DNA from 4 places in the Lysinibacillus sp. NPDC097162 genome. Region 1 is predicted to be linked to each of the others. Evidence: riboswitches for the same ligand, from Rfam matches in the RefSeq annotation. Region 1 holds a riboswitch; each other region holds the start of a gene.
The links. A riboswitch is a leader RNA that binds a small molecule or an ion and turns the genes downstream of it on or off. The one in region 1 is predicted to bind cobalamin.
Positions count from the first base shown of each region.

Region 1 (4,154 bases):
TAGTTGTCAGTGTAATAAGGCTTACTACTCATATCCGAAATGACGATATTTTGCTTGGAATCAGCCATATGAATAATTTTGTTATTTCCAATGTACATACCTACATGATCGGGGTCTGTGCCCGTTTTTTTACTTTTAAAGAATACTAAGTCGCCTTTTTGCAATTGGCTTTTAGGAACAAATGTCCCTTGCTGGATCATATAATTTTCATTATAAGTCCCAATATCTACTCCATTCTGTTCAAAAATATACATAATAAATGAAGCACAAGAAAACTTGTAAGGATATGTAGACTTGTAAACTGAATTACTATATGTAGCCTTACCAATTAAACTTTTTCCTGTTTGAATAAGTTGCTCAGCCTTTGCTGCGACAGCTTTGTCATTATGTTGTGCATTTGTCGTTGCAGCCTCAACTTTGATTGGTTCAATGGATGCTTGAACGATTCCGAATGAGCTAAATCCAATCGATAATGCTAGTGTAGTTTTTAAAAATTGTTTTTTCATGCTGTTTTTACCTCCTGTAAGCGAGCAGTAAATTCATATCTGTTTGCTTGCTGTTGCAATAATCGTAGCATGAAAAAGTAGGGGTTCTGTGAGGTAAATGTTTCCACAGGAAGCCGCACTTTATGTAAAAACCTTGATATATAAGGCTTTATCGCTTGAATTTACAGTTTCATTACAAATGTTTCAGTTTGATAAATAGTGCATACAAAAAACGCTAGTAACTATGCATTGTTACTCCTAGAAACAATGCTAGGCAATGTGCTAATAGAGAAATAAAATAAGGGTAAGGAATGATATAAAAATAACTTTATGAGTCGAAGAGTACTTATAAAAGCACGTAGGTATAGGAATTTTTTTCGATGGCAGAGAATTTAAACAAAGAGGTTCAACACTTTAAACTGTAAATAAAAAAGCTGCCATTGAAGGCTGCTTTTTAAAAATTTAAATCGGCTGAATAATTTCTACTCGATTACCAAAAGGGTCTCTAAATTCAAAGCGCTCAAAATTAGGAATTGGAACAGAATCAAGGATTTCGATATGATGCTCTGTTAATACTTTTTTCCAATATGCTACATCCTCTACTTGATAGGCAATATGCGCTTTCGTTGTTAGTCGATCAAAGCCGTCTTCTGTGCCAACATGTACTTCGTGATGACCAACTTGTAGCCAAAATCCACCACGCCCTTTAAGAGATTGTGGTTTCTCTATTTCTTTGAGCCCTAACACATGGCAATAAAAAACTTTCCCTTGCTCCTCGGTACCTTTTGGAATCGTTAATTGTACGTGATGTAATCCGATAATCATAGTAATCCTCCTCACTCATTCTTCATATAACTATATATTTCTACAAATTACTTAAAATACCTTTTCTGATTAGTAGATTGTTTTATTATTATGTTGTCAATTAGTCTTTAAAAATTACTCAAAGTGTAACTTTGTACAGAAAAACTACTATATCTTCACAAAAGTTATACTTTTCAGAAAAATATATGTTATAGTAGGAAACATAATTGAATATTGTGTAAGAGTTGGTGCCAAATGAAAGTTTGGCTTAAAAGGGAAGTCGGTGTAAATCCGACGCTGTCCCGCAACTGTAAATCGGAGCAAATCACATATGCCACTGGGGAACTGGGAAGGCTGTGAGGCGTGTTGATGAGAAGCCAGGAGACCTGCCAATGTCTAGTACACACCAAATAACCTACGTGGAAATAGGTGGTGAGATGTGACCGAATCGGCACTGTGCGACTAACGAATATATACGATAATTAATATATTATCGTATCGCCTCGTCATAGCTAATTTAGATAGACAATAACTACCATTTTCCTAAAAAGGAAGATGGTTTTTTTATTTTAAACCAGAGGAGAGAAGGAATATGACGTATACAACGACTGTAATAGGCTACCCATACATAGGGGAAGACCGTGAATGGAAAAAGGCATTAGAGGCATTTTGGAGAAATGATCTTACAGAAGAAGATTTCTTACAAAAAATTAAAGAAATTCGTCTTGCACGTATCGACAAGCAGCTTCGTAGCGGTATAGATATTGTCACAGTTGGGGATTTCACACTATATGACAGAATGCTTGATACAGCGATGATGTTTGGCTTAGTGCCAAAGCGCTTCGGCTGGCAAGGTGGAAAGATTGACTTACAAACGTATTTCGCGGTAGCACGTGGAAATAAAGAAGCTGTTGCGAGTGAAATGACAAAATGGTTTAATACAAATTATCATTACATTGTCCCTGAATATGAAGGTCAAGCTCTGCAACTAACAGACAATAAAATACTTGCAGATTTCCTTGAGGTTAAAGAAGTATATGGCATTACTGCAAAGCCAACGCTAATCGGGCCATATACATTTTGCAAGCTAACAAAAGGTTACGATAAAGTAACACAAGTTGCGTTTATTTTAGCACTACTACCACTGTATGCGCAGATTATTCAAGAGCTAGTAACAGCGGGTGCTGACTGGATTCAATTAGAGGAGCCTGCATTAGTCACATCATTAGATGAGGCAGAGGTAAAACTTGTGCAAGAAATATATACACAATTAGCAGCCGCTGTACCAGAGGCTAATATTATGTTACAAACCTATTTTGAATCGTTATCAGCTTATAACACACTAATTGAACTCCCTGTACAAGGATTTGGCTTAGATTTTGTTCATGGCTATACGAAAAATATGGAGGCGCTACGTCAATTTGGCTTTCCACATGATAAAGTATTGGCGATAGGAATTGTTAATGGACGAGATATTTGGAGGGCAAATTTAGCAGAGGTAAGTACAACAGTTAGGGCAATTAAACAGCTGACTAGTGCACAAGAGCTGTGGGTTCAATCGTCATGTAGCTTACAGCATGTGCCGATTTCGACCGCACTTGAAACAAAATTAGAGCCTGTCTTAAAAAATGCGCTTGCATTTGCTGATGAAAAATTAGCAGAAATATCAGAGGTGGCTAAGTATTTAAAAGAAAAAAATCATACGTCCAATCATACTATCTCTGAGAGCATGAAGGCAATTGAAGCATTAAAAAAACACCCCGTACGAAATAATCAGGCTGTTCAACAAGAAGTACAAACGGTGTCGACAGAGGATTTTGAACGTCAAAATGATTTTAATGCGCGTCAGATTATACAACAACGTTCACTGCAGCTACCACTATTTCCAACGACTACGATTGGTAGCTTCCCTCAATCTGATGAAGTGAAGCGCACACGTAATGCATGGCGTAAAAAACAGCTTTCAGATGAAGCATATGCTGACTTTGTCGCACAAGAAACGAAACGATGGATTGCCATTCAAGAAGATTTAGATATTGATGTACTCGTGCATGGTGAATTCGAGCGTACGGATATGGTGGAATACTTTGGTGAAAAGCTAACAGGCTTCGCTTTTACAGAAAAAGCTTGGGTCGTTTCGTACGGCTCTCGTTGTGTAAAACCACCGATTATTTACGGTGATGTTGCATGGGAAGCGCCGATGACAGTGAAAGAAACTGTCTATGCACAAAGTTTAACAAATCGATATGTGAAAGGGATGTTAACAGGTCCTGTTACGATTTTGAACTGGTCATTTGTACGTGACGATATCGCTCGAAAAGATGTGACCTATCAAATTGCACTTGCACTAAGGAAAGAGGTTGAAGCATTAGAAGCGGCTGGCATTTCTATTATTCAAGTCGATGAACCTGCATTGCGTGAAGGCTTGCCTTTACGCAAAGAACATTGGGGCGCATATTTAGATTGGACAGTGAATGCTTTTAAGCTCGCTACGGCTAGTGTAAAGGATGAAACACAAATTCATACACATATGTGTTACTGTGAGTTCAATGATTTTATTGAACCAATTAGTGCATTGGATGCCGACGTTATATCTATAGAGACGTCACGCAGTCATGGAGAGCTAATTGCATCACTGCAAATAAACCCATATAAAAAAGGGATTGGATTAGGTGTTTATGATATTCATAGTCCTCGTGTGCCGAGCGAACAAGAAATGTTAAGTATCATGCAGGATAGCCTACAAGTATTATCGACAAATCAATTTTGGATCAATCCAGATTGTGGTTTGAAAACGAGAAAAGAACCTGAAACAGTTGCAGCGCTCGCTCATATGGTTGCTGCTGCCAAAACATTACGTCAACA
Region 1 is NZ_JBIWDT010000001.1:1,092,489-1,096,642, forward strand. It holds gene ACIQXW_RS05320 (C40 family peptidase) at 1-506, opposite strand, end outside; gene ACIQXW_RS05325 (VOC family protein) at 948-1,310, opposite strand; cobalamin riboswitch at 1,519-1,697, shown strand; gene metE (5-methyltetrahydropteroyltriglutamate--homocysteine S-methyltransferase) at 1,882-4,154, shown strand, end outside.

Region 2 (4,154 bases), 490 kb from region 1:
TACTTCTTTGATTTTAAGTGGCTCTTTCCCTTCGGCAATTCGTGTACGACTCAAATAATCTGCCACTGCTAATATGCCACCTAAATTATCAGAAGGATGTCCCCATTCTGCAGCAAGCCATGTGTCATTGTAATCTAACCAGCGAATCATACATCCTATATTGAAGGCCCCTCTTACGGGATCGAGAACATAAGAAGTTCCTGGAACACGTGTACCATTTGGAACGACAGTGCCAGCAACTACTGGTCCAAGGAGTTTTGTACATTCTGGGTACTGTAAGGCCAAAATGCCGCAACCTAAAGTATCTAATAAAACATAGCGAGCCGTTTCATAAGCTTCTTCACTTGTAATCGTAGTATTTAATACATAATCAGCAATATCCGTAAGTAATTGATCTGTCTTAGATATGTCATTTGTTTTAATCATCTATATCTTCCTTTCAAGTCATGAATTTGATATACTAGTATACTGATGGGCATTGGTCAGAATACCCATCAGTTCTATGGCGAGTTGTTAATACTTGACTATACCGACAATTCTTCAAGGTTATGACGCTCGCCAATATAATGAACACGAGGTCTAAATAATCGATTATTATCATGCTGTTCAATCACATGAGCACACAGGCCAATCGTTCGTGAACCGAAAAAGATAGGTGTATAGATTTCAATAGGCAAGCCTAGCATGTAGTATACTGGTGCTGCATAATAATCTAAATTTGGATATAATCCTTTTTCCTGTACCATCACTTTTTCGCCAGCTTCACACATGTGATATAAACGGTCATCACCTTGCTCCAAACATAATTTATACAAAGCCTCTTTCATTATTTGTGCTCTTGGGTCCATCTTTTTCATATAGACACGGTGACCAAAGCCCATAATTTTTTCTTTATTTTGTAGTTTACTTTTTAGTAAGTTTTCAAAGCCTTCTACTGTTTTAGCTTCAAGCAGCATATACATCACTGCTTCATTTGCCCCACCATGCAAATTCCCTTTCAATGAAGCGACAGCTCCCGTTAAGGCACCATACAAATCTGATTGCGTAGAGGCGATAACACGAGCCGTAAACGTTGAATTCGGCATCTCATGTTCGCTATATAACACGAGCGACTGATCAAAAATCTCCTCTTCTAACGCCGTTGGTTTTCTGCCAGTAATCATGTAATAAAAATTGGCACTATAAGAAAGTTCGCTATCTGGCTTGACCACATCTTGGCCGTTTAAGACGCGATAGCTATTCGCGACGATGTTAGGCATACCGCCTAAAAGTCTATAAGCCCGCGTCAAATTCATTTCAGTCGAACGATCATTGATGTGCTGATCATAGCCTGCTAGAACAGAGATTCCAGTTCTTAACCCATCCATTGCATGTGTTCCATTAGGCAAGAGTTTAAAAATTTGAAAGATATCTTGTGGTACCTGATAGTAGGATTTCAACCTATCCTGCAAATCAGCCTGTTGCCCGGTAGTTGGTATTTCTCCATGCAACAATAAATGGACAATGTCTAAATACGAATACCTTTGTGATAACGCAATTAAGTCATAGCCTCGTATTACAATTTGACTCCCGATAGTGTCTAAAAATGATAGCTTTGTTTCAGCAGCAATAATTCCATCAAGACCTGGTGAATACGTTAACTCCATCAATGACAGCCCCTTTGTTTAATTATTCTTGTAAGCGTTACCATTCGTGCACAAAAGAACAACAAAAAAACAACTTCTACCCCTTTAGAAGTTGTTAACCGACAAAAGCATGACAGCCCAAAAAAACTGTGAATTTACAGTTGAATTCACAAAAATCATGCAGTAGCTAACACCTCCCTATCCTCGTAGGTAAATTGATGCGTTATTCAGTGGCAGGTCTCCTGACTTATGATCAACGTTAAATAACCCCTTCCCATTTTGACAATCAAAACAGTGGTATTGTTATGTAACTCCTAAATACAGTTGCGGGACAGTGTTGGAATCTCACCAACTTCCCTTTTAATCAAATGAAAAAATTCATTTAAACCACCAAAATTTAGCATATTCAATTTGTCTTTCAACCTTAACATAGAGACTTATAAACAATCAATATAGCTAAAATTCAGAAAAAACAAATAATGGAAAGCTATTTTCCATCATTAATGAACTATTTTTCTTTTTTCAGCACTATTCCGTATAAAAAAGTTTTAAAAACACCTTTACTGATTCTATTATCTTCATAGATGCCCATTATTCTAGCACCCATTGTTTTTTTCCCGATATCTCTTCTTAAAAATGCCTCTCATACAATCTTGTCTACAGCCTTCTATATGAATTTTTCTTTTTTCTTTAAACAAATAATCATACAGCTATAGATGTCCTTAGCCGTTTTTCCTTCTATTTAATATCACCTAACCTTTAAACCGAAAAAGCCATCTGACATTAATTAAAAATTAACATCAGATGGCTTCTTATCGTCTTTGTTAGAAGTCTAGTCGATTGTGGAACAGATTGTGCACTTAAAGCAAGTAACACACTTTTAGTTGCTATTCTCTTAATATTTTGCCGCTTCAGAAGATGGATTTAAAATGTCTTTTACTTGGTCTTCTGTTACTTCATAATTGTAGAATTTAGCGTAGTAATTTTGAATTTCTTCGGTCATATTATAGTCAAATATTTCTGGATGGTTGTGCTGCGCCATCCATTTTAACATAAGGGGTGCATCTCCATTCGGTGGATACCAGCGATAAATACCAAGTGGCACTTTGTACACTTGTTTGTTTTTTACTGCTTTTATCTGACTCCAATCTTGTCCACTAATCGTGTTATTGATTAAATCTATTGGCTGTGTTTCGGTAAAGTTCGTAATGTAGATAATTTCTGGATCCCAATTATATATTTGTTCCATATTAACTGCTTTAATGCCTTGAATATCCTTTTCTGCTACATCGATACCACCCGTAGCTTTAATCCATCGATTGCCATGCATATTCGAGCCTGCTACCGATATTTCTTTATCGTTATGGTATTGAAGAATCATTACTTTAGGCATATCTTCTTTTTGTACATTTGCTAGTTTTTCATTTATTTCTTGTTGATTCTTTTTACCTTCTTGAATGATTTGGTCAGGTCGATCCGTTGTGCCTGTAATTTCACCAGTTAATGTTAACCATCGGTTCAAAATTTCTAATGGATCATCAGAATCTGTTGTTGCTTTCAGTGCTACTGTCGGAACCCCTGCTTCTTCTAATTTATTAATGGATTTTTCATCCGAAGCAATTTCAAAATAGACTTCAGGATTAACCTTCATCAATTCTTCAATATTCACTTCCCCATTTTGAATAAAAGAGGTATCTGCTTTTAATACATCAGGTGAAATATCTTTTAAGATGGAATGAGAAGCTGCATTATATGAGTTTGGATGCATCCCAACAATCTCTTTTGTTGAATTAGTGGCAATATACCAAGTAGAGAAATATGGTAAAATACCTCCTACTACAACACGATCAGGATTCAATGGGATTGTTACATCTCGATTTAGCTCGTCCTTAATAATCGTCTCTTCTGTCGTTTCCATTGTTTCATTTGATGTAGCTTTATGTGCGTTGTCTGACTGATTACATCCAACTAATAACACAGAAATTGCTAAAGCTGATAATGGGTATTTCCAATGCATTTGTTAAACACTCCTAAAATAATTTAATTGATAATGATTATCAATATCAATTAATACTTTACATGATATTAGCACGATGAGTCAACACTTTTCGACAATTATTTTAATATTCATGCCAAAACATAAATATTTATTCAGTCCATATTGCTAATGGCAAACAAGAAAAAGCCCACTTGGGTGATGGATGAGTGTCAAAGACATGTACTCATAATCACGCAGTAGGGCACTATTTAATCACGATAATTATCTTCTTAACACTACATACTCGAGGAGACTTGGTCCCCTCGAGTGAAATTGATGCATCGTTTACTTTCACTTCAATCCGTTTGCACTTATGAACGAAGTTGTGATGCTGTTGGAATAAATGACTCGACAATGGCAGCTAAAGCTTGAATGGTATCATAGCTATCACCTGGAAACTCCGATTGGGCAAATTCTACTTGAAGTTCCTCACATAATCTATGACATTCATATCCGACTTCAAAATAGGACTCAATATCCGCTGAAAGGGA
Region 2 is NZ_JBIWDT010000001.1:606,712-610,865, reverse strand. It holds gene prpD (2-methylcitrate dehydratase) at 1-426, opposite strand, end outside; gene mmgD (citrate synthase) at 525-1,646, opposite strand; cobalamin riboswitch at 1,841-2,032, opposite strand; gene ACIQXW_RS02910 (ABC transporter substrate-binding protein) at 2,521-3,642, opposite strand; gene ACIQXW_RS02905 (ferrochelatase) at 3,975-4,154, opposite strand, start outside.
Region 2: linked by a shared signal. The riboswitch ahead of mmgD (citrate synthase) and the one ahead of metE (5-methyltetrahydropteroyltriglutamate--homocysteine S-methyltransferase) in region 1 are both predicted to bind cobalamin.

Region 3 (4,154 bases), on a different contig from region 1:
CATTATGCTAACAGCAAAAGCGGAACAGGCTGATATTATAAAAGGCTTAAATTTGGGAGCAGACGACTACATTTTAAAGCCTTTTGACGAGGAAGAGTTAGTAGCACGCATACATGCTGTATTAAGAAGAACAAAAACTGAAGAAACTTTCATTTTTTTTGAAGGGCTACGATTAAATAAAGAATCTATTGAATTGTCTTTTCAACAAGAAGCTATTCTTTTAACGCCGAAAGAATTTTCGATGTTAGCGCTGTTTCTTGAATATCAAAATAAAGTTTTCTCAAGAGAGCATTTAATTAATACAGTTTGGGGATATAACGGTACTATTGAAGACCGAACAATTGATTCGCATGTCCGCAATTTACGGGAAAAACTAAGGAAAAGTGGCTTTCCTGTGGATGATTACTTACAGACAGTGTGGGGAATCGGCTATAAATGGCATAAGCTTGCTGACAAAAAGTAATTACAAACACCCTCTGATGACAGAGGGTGTTTCGTTTTTATTTTGACGTTAGTTCACTATCTGTAACCCATTTATGATTTTTCATTTCTTCACCAGTAGTTGTTAATGGAAAATCAATCATATAAACGGTCGTTTGTACTGCGTCATCAATGCGAACAGTAGCATTTTCCATGCCTTTCATATGTGCAGCATCTGTTTTGACTTCAGTGCCTGGAGACAATGGGGCAACACCTGGATCTATTAATTCCTCATGTATTACCCATTTATGATTTTCTATTTTCTTTCCACCAGTAGTCGGTTCATAGGAGATAATATAGGCAGTTGTATCATATGCCCCAACAATCGTTGCTTCGGCGCCTGCCATCCCAGACATATGTCCTTCCTTAATAATAGCAGTACTGCCTACAGGGAATTTAGGGTTTTTAGCAGTTTTTAAAGTGGATGGAACTTCACCCGAGCTTGAATGATTCATCTCTTCTCCATGGCCTGTTTCTGCACTATGGTCCATTGCGTCACCATTAGCAGAGTCCGTCTTCGCTGCATCGTCAGAGCAAGCTGATAATATTAGTAAAGCCATTGCTGCTATAAAGCCTAGGAAAAAATTTCTTTTTAATACCATATGAATTTCCTCCTTACTATTTATTTGTCTTTAATGTAACAAGTAAATGTGCAGAAATTATGGATTAGGTTTTGTGCAAAATCCATTTGTATGAAGTTGAAAAGAGGAAAGATTGATTCCTAGATGAAAGAAGCTATAGACTACGATAATTATGTATGATAGAATCGTCATAATTTTAAAATTTCAGAAACTAATGGTGTGACGCTTGTTAACAAGTGCCACTTAAAAGGGAAGTCGGTGTAAGTCCGACGCTGTCCCGCAACTGTAACGAGGAGTTCTATGATGTAGTAGCCACTGTTTTTAGAATGGGAAGGCAATCATAGTAACGTTGAATCGAAGCCAGGAGACCTGCCAATTAGTTCATACCTGTAATGCCCACGAGGATGCAAGCAATTACGGACAATTGATGGATACTTCTCCAACTTTGTTTAACCTAGGGTATTTCTATGCATTCGTGCGTAGAATACCCTTTTTTATTGCTTCGTATTTATCAAGATTGATAAGGAGTTAATAAGCAAATGAATAAAAAATTTATGCTATTTTCATTGACCCTTCTTTTAGTACTGATTGCTTCAATGACGGTTGCTATTATGATTGGCTCAGTGTCAATTACACCGCTACATGTATGGAAGGTTATTTTCTCGAAAATTCCTATTTTCTCAAATACGATAGAGCCTGATTGGAGCCGCTCACAAGAAATTATTATATGGCAAATACGTGTCCCACGTGTCATGCTTGCAGCCATTGTTGGAGCAGGATTAGCTATTGCTGGAGCAGCTGTGCAAGCACTTGTCCGTAATTCTATTGCAGATCCATATATTTTAGGTATTTCTTCAGGTGCGACAGTTGGTGCCACGGCTGTCATCATTTTAGGCGCTTTTTCATTTTTAGGTATGTACGCCCTTTCAGTAGCTGCTTTTCTAGGCTCCTTTATAGCAATTGTGTTGGTATTTTTCTTGTCACGTGTAGGGGGACGTATTTCTATTTTCCGTTTGCTGCTAGCAGGAATGGCTGTATCGTTTATATTATCTGCTACTTCAAATTTTATGTTAATGATGTCTAAGGAAGAGGGCGGAATAAAAGCCGTTATGTATTGGATGCTTGGAAGTCTTGCGGGCGCAAAATGGAGTAATTTATTCATTCCAGCTATTATCTTTTTCATCGTTTTTAGTTTGTTATGGCTATATTATCGAAATTTAAATTTATTACTACTTGGGGAAGAAGCGGCGGTCACATTAGGTGTTAATCTTCAACAATTTCGAATTCAATTGATACTACTTGTATCATTACTAACAGGTGTGCTCGTTGCAGTAAGTGGCTCCATTGGGTTTGTTGGTTTAATAATTCCACATATCGTGCGATTAATAGTGGGGTCTAATTATAAATATGTTATCCCTATTAGCGCATTATTAGGAGGAATTTTCTTAGTTTGGGCAGATGCGATTGCCCGCGTGATAATAGCTCCAGAAGAAATGCCAATTGGAATCATTACAGCCTTTTGTGGCGGTCCATTTTTCATTTGGCTACTACGCCGTAACAATTATTCATTTGGTGAAGGAGATTAAAGGTATGACATTAGAGGCGAAGCATGTATCATTCTCCATTCATGATCAGCGCATATTAAAAGAAGTAAGCATTCAAATAAAGGAAAACCAATTTGTCGGTTTAATTGGTCCTAATGGTAGTGGAAAGTCGACACTATTGAAAAATATGTATCGGTTATTAAAGCCAGAAAGTGGAACAGTATTATTGAATGAGGAAGATATTTTTCAGCAATCAAGTAGAGCGATTGCAAAAAAATTAGCCGTTGTTAGTCAGGAGACACCTGTTTTATTCGATTTTAAAGTGAAAGATTTAGTGAGCATGGGAAGAACGCCACATAAGAAGCTTTTTGAAATGGACGATAAGGAAGACTTTAAAATAGTGAAAGAGGCATTGTCTCAAACGGGTATTGCCCATTTAGAAACACGCAGCTTTAGTTCCCTTTCTGGAGGAGAAAAAAAGAGAGTGATGGTTGCACGTGCACTAGCACAACAGGCGCAAGTGCTTATTTTAGATGAGCCTACTAATCATTTAGACATTCAGCATCAATTACAATTAATGGACTTAATTCAAACATTGCATTTGACTGTTGTCGCAGCCTTACATGATTTGAATATGGCTGCTATGTACTGTGATCAAATTTATGTTTTACAACAAGGTAGTATTGTTCATTACGGCACACCAGAAGAAGTGTTAACGCCTAAACTGCTTCGTGATGTTTTTGGAGTATACGCCGATATTCAAACACATCCGCTGACAGGCAAACCGTATTTAACATATGTATCCGAGCAATTCACAAAAACTACATAAGTGCCAGTCACTCAAACAATTCTGATACAATTTGCATAAAGCATTGCAAGTAGGGTATTTATAAATAACCAAGTAAAAATCCACGCACACTCCTGCGGCTTACAATGTGCCCGCCGGAAAGCGAAGTGGATTTTTGCGATATAGGAAGTCTGAAGCTTTTGTTAGGTGTATATGCGGAGCACCAGTCACACAAATAATTTACTGTGTAAGTATTGAATTTTATGGTTAACCAAGTAAAAATCCACGCAGACTCCTGCGGGAACGCACGTAACGTAAGACGCAACAAGCGGCGCGCAGCGACGGTTGCGGCTTACAATGTGCCCGCGGAAAGCGAAGTGGATTTTTATGATATAGGAAGTCTGATGCTTTTGTTAGGGTCTATGCTAATGCCGGTCACCAAAACAAAGTCACCAAAACAATTCAGAAGATTTTTGCGGTTTAATTTTTGTATAGTTGTGAGATATTCGGGGAACGTTACTTTTGAAAGGATGCGTGACGAATATGGAAGAGATTAAATTTGCACAATTAGATCACACACAGCTTGAAAAAATTAATGAGCTAGAAAAGAAAATTGGTGTTACTTTAGTTGCTTATGATGCAGCGGCAACACCAAATCAAGGTTCAGGTTCATACGACACTGATAATAGTACAAATCAAAACCATCCATCTTAAATAATGAAAACGCCTTGCAGCAATGTAAGGTTTTTTCATTTTATAATC
Region 3 is NZ_JBIWDT010000010.1:38,261-42,414, reverse strand. It holds gene ACIQXW_RS23040 (response regulator transcription factor) at 1-463, shown strand, start outside; gene ACIQXW_RS23035 (YdhK family protein) at 501-1,082, opposite strand; cobalamin riboswitch at 1,260-1,452, shown strand; gene ACIQXW_RS23030 (FecCD family ABC transporter permease) at 1,601-2,647, shown strand; gene ACIQXW_RS23025 (heme ABC transporter ATP-binding protein) at 2,652-3,434, shown strand; gene ACIQXW_RS23020 (hypothetical protein) at 3,936-4,106, shown strand.
Region 3: linked by a shared signal. The riboswitch ahead of ACIQXW_RS23030 (FecCD family ABC transporter permease) and the one ahead of metE (5-methyltetrahydropteroyltriglutamate--homocysteine S-methyltransferase) in region 1 are both predicted to bind cobalamin.

Region 4 (4,154 bases), 800 kb from region 1:
CCTTATGCTTGCCGCGCATATAGCCTACGAAATAGCCAATAAAGCCAGCACCAATCGCAGCCTGTAATACGAATAATAAGCTTTCAATTTCACCACTTGGTGGCTCCCATAAGCTTTCAAACCATGGTTCATATTCTGCATTAATTTCACCGATTGCAGCTTCAGCTTCTCCGTCTGCACCACCGAATTCTGCACCTTTTTGTACGAAAAGAGGGATGATTGCTAAAAGTACAACGACAGCTAGTAGCAGTAAATTTTTCTTCATCCTAATGTGCCTCCTTTGCTGAGAAAACACGTAGTGCCTTTAATTCGCTCACATTGTATTTTTTTAAGAAATTCATAACGATAACTGTTAAAATTCCTTCACTAATTGCTAGAGGGATTTGTGTTAAAGCAAAAATACCTGCAAATTTTGTGAATGAAGCCATAAAGCCTCCTACTTCAGAAGGGAAAGCCAATGCTAATTGAACTGAAGTGACAACATATGTACCTAAGTCCCCAAGCATCGCTGCAAAAAAGACAGCAATAGAGAATGATAGACCGATTTTTTGAGAACCTTTAAAGACATAATACGCAATAATTGGTCCTACAATCGCCATAGAGAAAGCATTTGCACCTAAAGTGGTAATACCACCATGTGCTAAAAGTAATGATTGGAATAATAAAACGATTGTTCCAATCACACTCATGGCTAATGGTCCGAAAAGAACTGTACCAAGGCCAACACCAGTAGGATGTGAGCAACTTCCTGTTACTGATGGAATTTTCAGTGCCGATAAGACGAATGCGAATGCACCTGATAAGCCTAATATCATTTTCGTTTCAGGATTTTCGTCAATTGTTTTACGAATAGAACGTAATCCTAAAATAATAAATGGAATCGAAATAACCCACCAAAAAATCGCCCATTCAATCGGCAAAAATCCTTCCATGATATGCATGGCAAACGCTCGTTTTGGTACTAGTAAAAGAGCCACTAAGAAATAACTAAGTTTCCAAAAAGAAAATTTCAAAACCTTTCCTCCTCAACAGTAATTTTCGAATGTAGCGTGCGCAATAAAAAAAAGCACTTCTCCGTTTCGGAAAAAGTGCATAGCTGAAAAAGCAAATAGAACTGTCATTTGCCAAGCCGCACACCTATCCTCGTAGGTTGAAACGATCACGATTTTCTCGGCAGGTCTCCTGGCTTTAGTTCAACATTTTATAGGCCTTCCCGTCCTATGGACAGTGACATTTTCTATAAAATTCCCTAGTACAGTGGCGGGACCGCGCCGGACTTGAACCGGCTTCCCTTTTAAGCGAAATGTATACACTTCGCACCGAAAAAAGATGAAGTTGTGAGTTTTCACGATGAAGTGTAACATGTTTTTCCAATCATAAGCTATCCTTTTTTTTTGTAAAAAATTTTTTATAAAATAACAATCTAGAAAATTCAGATAAATGTCAGAGAAAATCTATCAATTTTAATGAAATATTTGTTGAAATTTTAATAAAAATCTAATAAATAAAAAAGAAATGTTGAAAAGTATAAAAATGATAGGCTATGATAGAAACAGTTTTATATTCGTTTTATTAACATTTCATTTCAAAATTTAAATATAAATCCATCATTAAGTGCTCGATATACTTCGAGATAATAGGGAAATCGGTGTAAATCCGATACAGCCCCCGCTACTGTAATAGCTGATGAAATCGCAATGCCACTGAAAACTTGGGAAGGCGCGAAAGTAAGAGGAAGCTTAAGTCAGGAAACCTGCTTAGTTGATGATATGCAAACTTTTCGGAGGGAGAAGTGAAGCGAGAGCGGATACGTGTATATTCGTTTTTATTTTGGCTTCTATAAAACCTTTACTCTTCGATATCGAGTAAAGGTTTTTTCTTTTTCCTAAAAGTAGAATGAGGGGAGAAAAGCAATGACAACTTGGAATTTAGAGGGCATGAAAACCCATCTTTTTATTTGTAATGGTAGTAGTTGCATGAAAAAAGAAGCTGAGGAAATTACGCTCGCAATACGAGACGAAATAGAGAAATTAGCACTCGATAAGGAAATACATACGACAAGAACGCGTTGTAATGGCAGATGTAAAGATGCTTGTGTTGTGATCGCGTACCCACAGGGAAATTGGTATCGTGTACCAACAGTTGAGCATGGTAGAACACTTGTACAAGATTTAAACCATGATTCTTTACACAGCGAGCATGTTTTTACACTGACAGAAGGTACGTTGCAACGTACCCCACAAACAACAGCCATTAAAGGCATCGACAAGGTGAAAGAGGGGTAAAAAATGGCGCAAAAAGGAAAGATTTTTGTTGTAGGCTTTGGACCTGGAGATTTCAAGCATATTACGACACGTGCTGTAGAGGCATTACAACAAAGTGAATTTATTATCGGTTATAAAACGTATGTTGAGCTCATTCAAGATTTAGTAAGTGCGAAGTCGATTGTTAGTACTGGTATGACAGAAGAAGTGTCACGAGCACAAGAAGCGGTACGTCAAGCGGAGGCTGGAAATATCGTTTCTGTTATTTCGAGTGGTGACTCAGGCGTATATGGGATGGCTGGACTTGTATATGAAGTACTAATTGAGCTTGGGTGGACGGAAGCAACAGGTGTTGAAGTCGAAATTGTGCCAGGAATTTCTGCTATTAATTCGTGTGCAAGTTTGCTAGGCGCACCGATTATGCATGATTCTTGCACGATTAGTTTAAGCGATCATTTAACACCTTGGAATTTAATTGCAAAGCGTGTGGAAGCTGCGGCGATGGCCGATTTTGTCATTGCGTTATATAACCCAAAAAGTGGTCGCCGTACACGTCAAATTGTAGAAGCCCAACGGATTTTACTAGAATATCGATCACCGGATACACCTGTAGGACTTGTGAAAAGTGCCTACCGTGATCGTCAGGAAATAACGATGACGACTTTAGCAGAGATGCTCGAGCATGATATCGGCATGTTAACTACAGTTATTATTGGAAATTCATCGACATTTTTTTATGACAATAAAATGATTACACCGCGTGGCTATCAGCGCAAATATACACTTGGAGAAGAAAAACAGCCTTTACGTCCACACCAGCGTTTAAGAGAAGAAAATGAGCCGTGGGCAATGAACCAAGAAACAGGTACTGCAAGTCATGACTTTGCTGCAGATCCAAATGCAGGACGTCTGAAAAGTAGTATTGCGATAGCACCTGCGCCTGTATCGGTACAAGAAAAATCATCTCTAGAAATGGCAGCAACTGCACTAGCCATGGTGAAAGGAACAACTGTCACAAAGGCTACAACGAAGTTAGTTCAGCAAAAAATGGAGTCGATTTTTGAACTTGCTGTTAGTCCTGGGGTAGCAAATAAATTTTTCACTCCACAGCAAATGATGACGTTAGCTGAAGTTGTGGGAGATGAAGGCACGATGGAATATACACCTGACCATCAAATTCATTTAAAAATTCCAACGACAGAGCCAGAAATTATTACTGAAAAGTTAAGAGAAGTAGGCTTTTTACTCGCACCAATTGGGGATGTGCTGTCATTAAAGGCTTGTGACTTCTGTTATGGCGAGAAGGCAGATTCAATTCCATATGCAGAGGAGATTCAAGCAAAGCTTGGTGGGTTGTCGTTGCCTAAAACACTGAACATTGGTTTTAATGGCTGTGGCATGGCGTGTTATCGTGCAGTATTTGACGATATAGGTATCGTCTACCGGAAAAGTAAATTTGATGTTTTTATCGGTGCGAAACCAGTAGGGCGTACTGCACATGCAGCACAGCCGGTTGTAGAGGGACTAGAGCCAGAACAGCTTATTCCGCTTATTACAGACATTATTGAGGAATATAAGGCAAATGCACATCCAAATGAACGCTTATTTAAGTACTTCAAACGGGTGAAAAAAATATTGCATTTTACGTATCAAGATATGTCGTCAAAAATAAAAGTAGAGCCAGCTCCGTGCGGCGACTAGTGAGGAGATAAAAGATGAAAGCAATTTTATTTGTTGGCCATGGTAGCCGTTTAGCAGCAGGAAATGACGAGGTACGAACGTTTATAGAGCAAATGACGCCACGTATCGATGAAAGCTTTTTAGTAGAAACATGTTTTTTAGAGTTTGCCTCGCCAAACATTGAAGATGGTATAACGAATTGTGTGAAGA
Region 4 is NZ_JBIWDT010000001.1:1,889,937-1,894,090, reverse strand. It holds gene ACIQXW_RS09645 (energy-coupling factor ABC transporter substrate-binding protein) at 1-265, opposite strand, end outside; gene ACIQXW_RS09640 (energy-coupling factor ABC transporter permease) at 267-1,013, opposite strand; cobalamin riboswitch at 1,156-1,339, opposite strand; cobalamin riboswitch at 1,596-1,775, shown strand; gene ACIQXW_RS09635 ((2Fe-2S) ferredoxin domain-containing protein) at 1,914-2,285, shown strand; gene cobJ (precorrin-3B C(17)-methyltransferase) at 2,289-3,965, shown strand; gene ACIQXW_RS09625 (sirohydrochlorin chelatase) at 3,980-4,154, shown strand, end outside.
Region 4: linked by a shared signal. The riboswitch ahead of ACIQXW_RS09635 ((2Fe-2S) ferredoxin domain-containing protein) and the one ahead of metE (5-methyltetrahydropteroyltriglutamate--homocysteine S-methyltransferase) in region 1 are both predicted to bind cobalamin.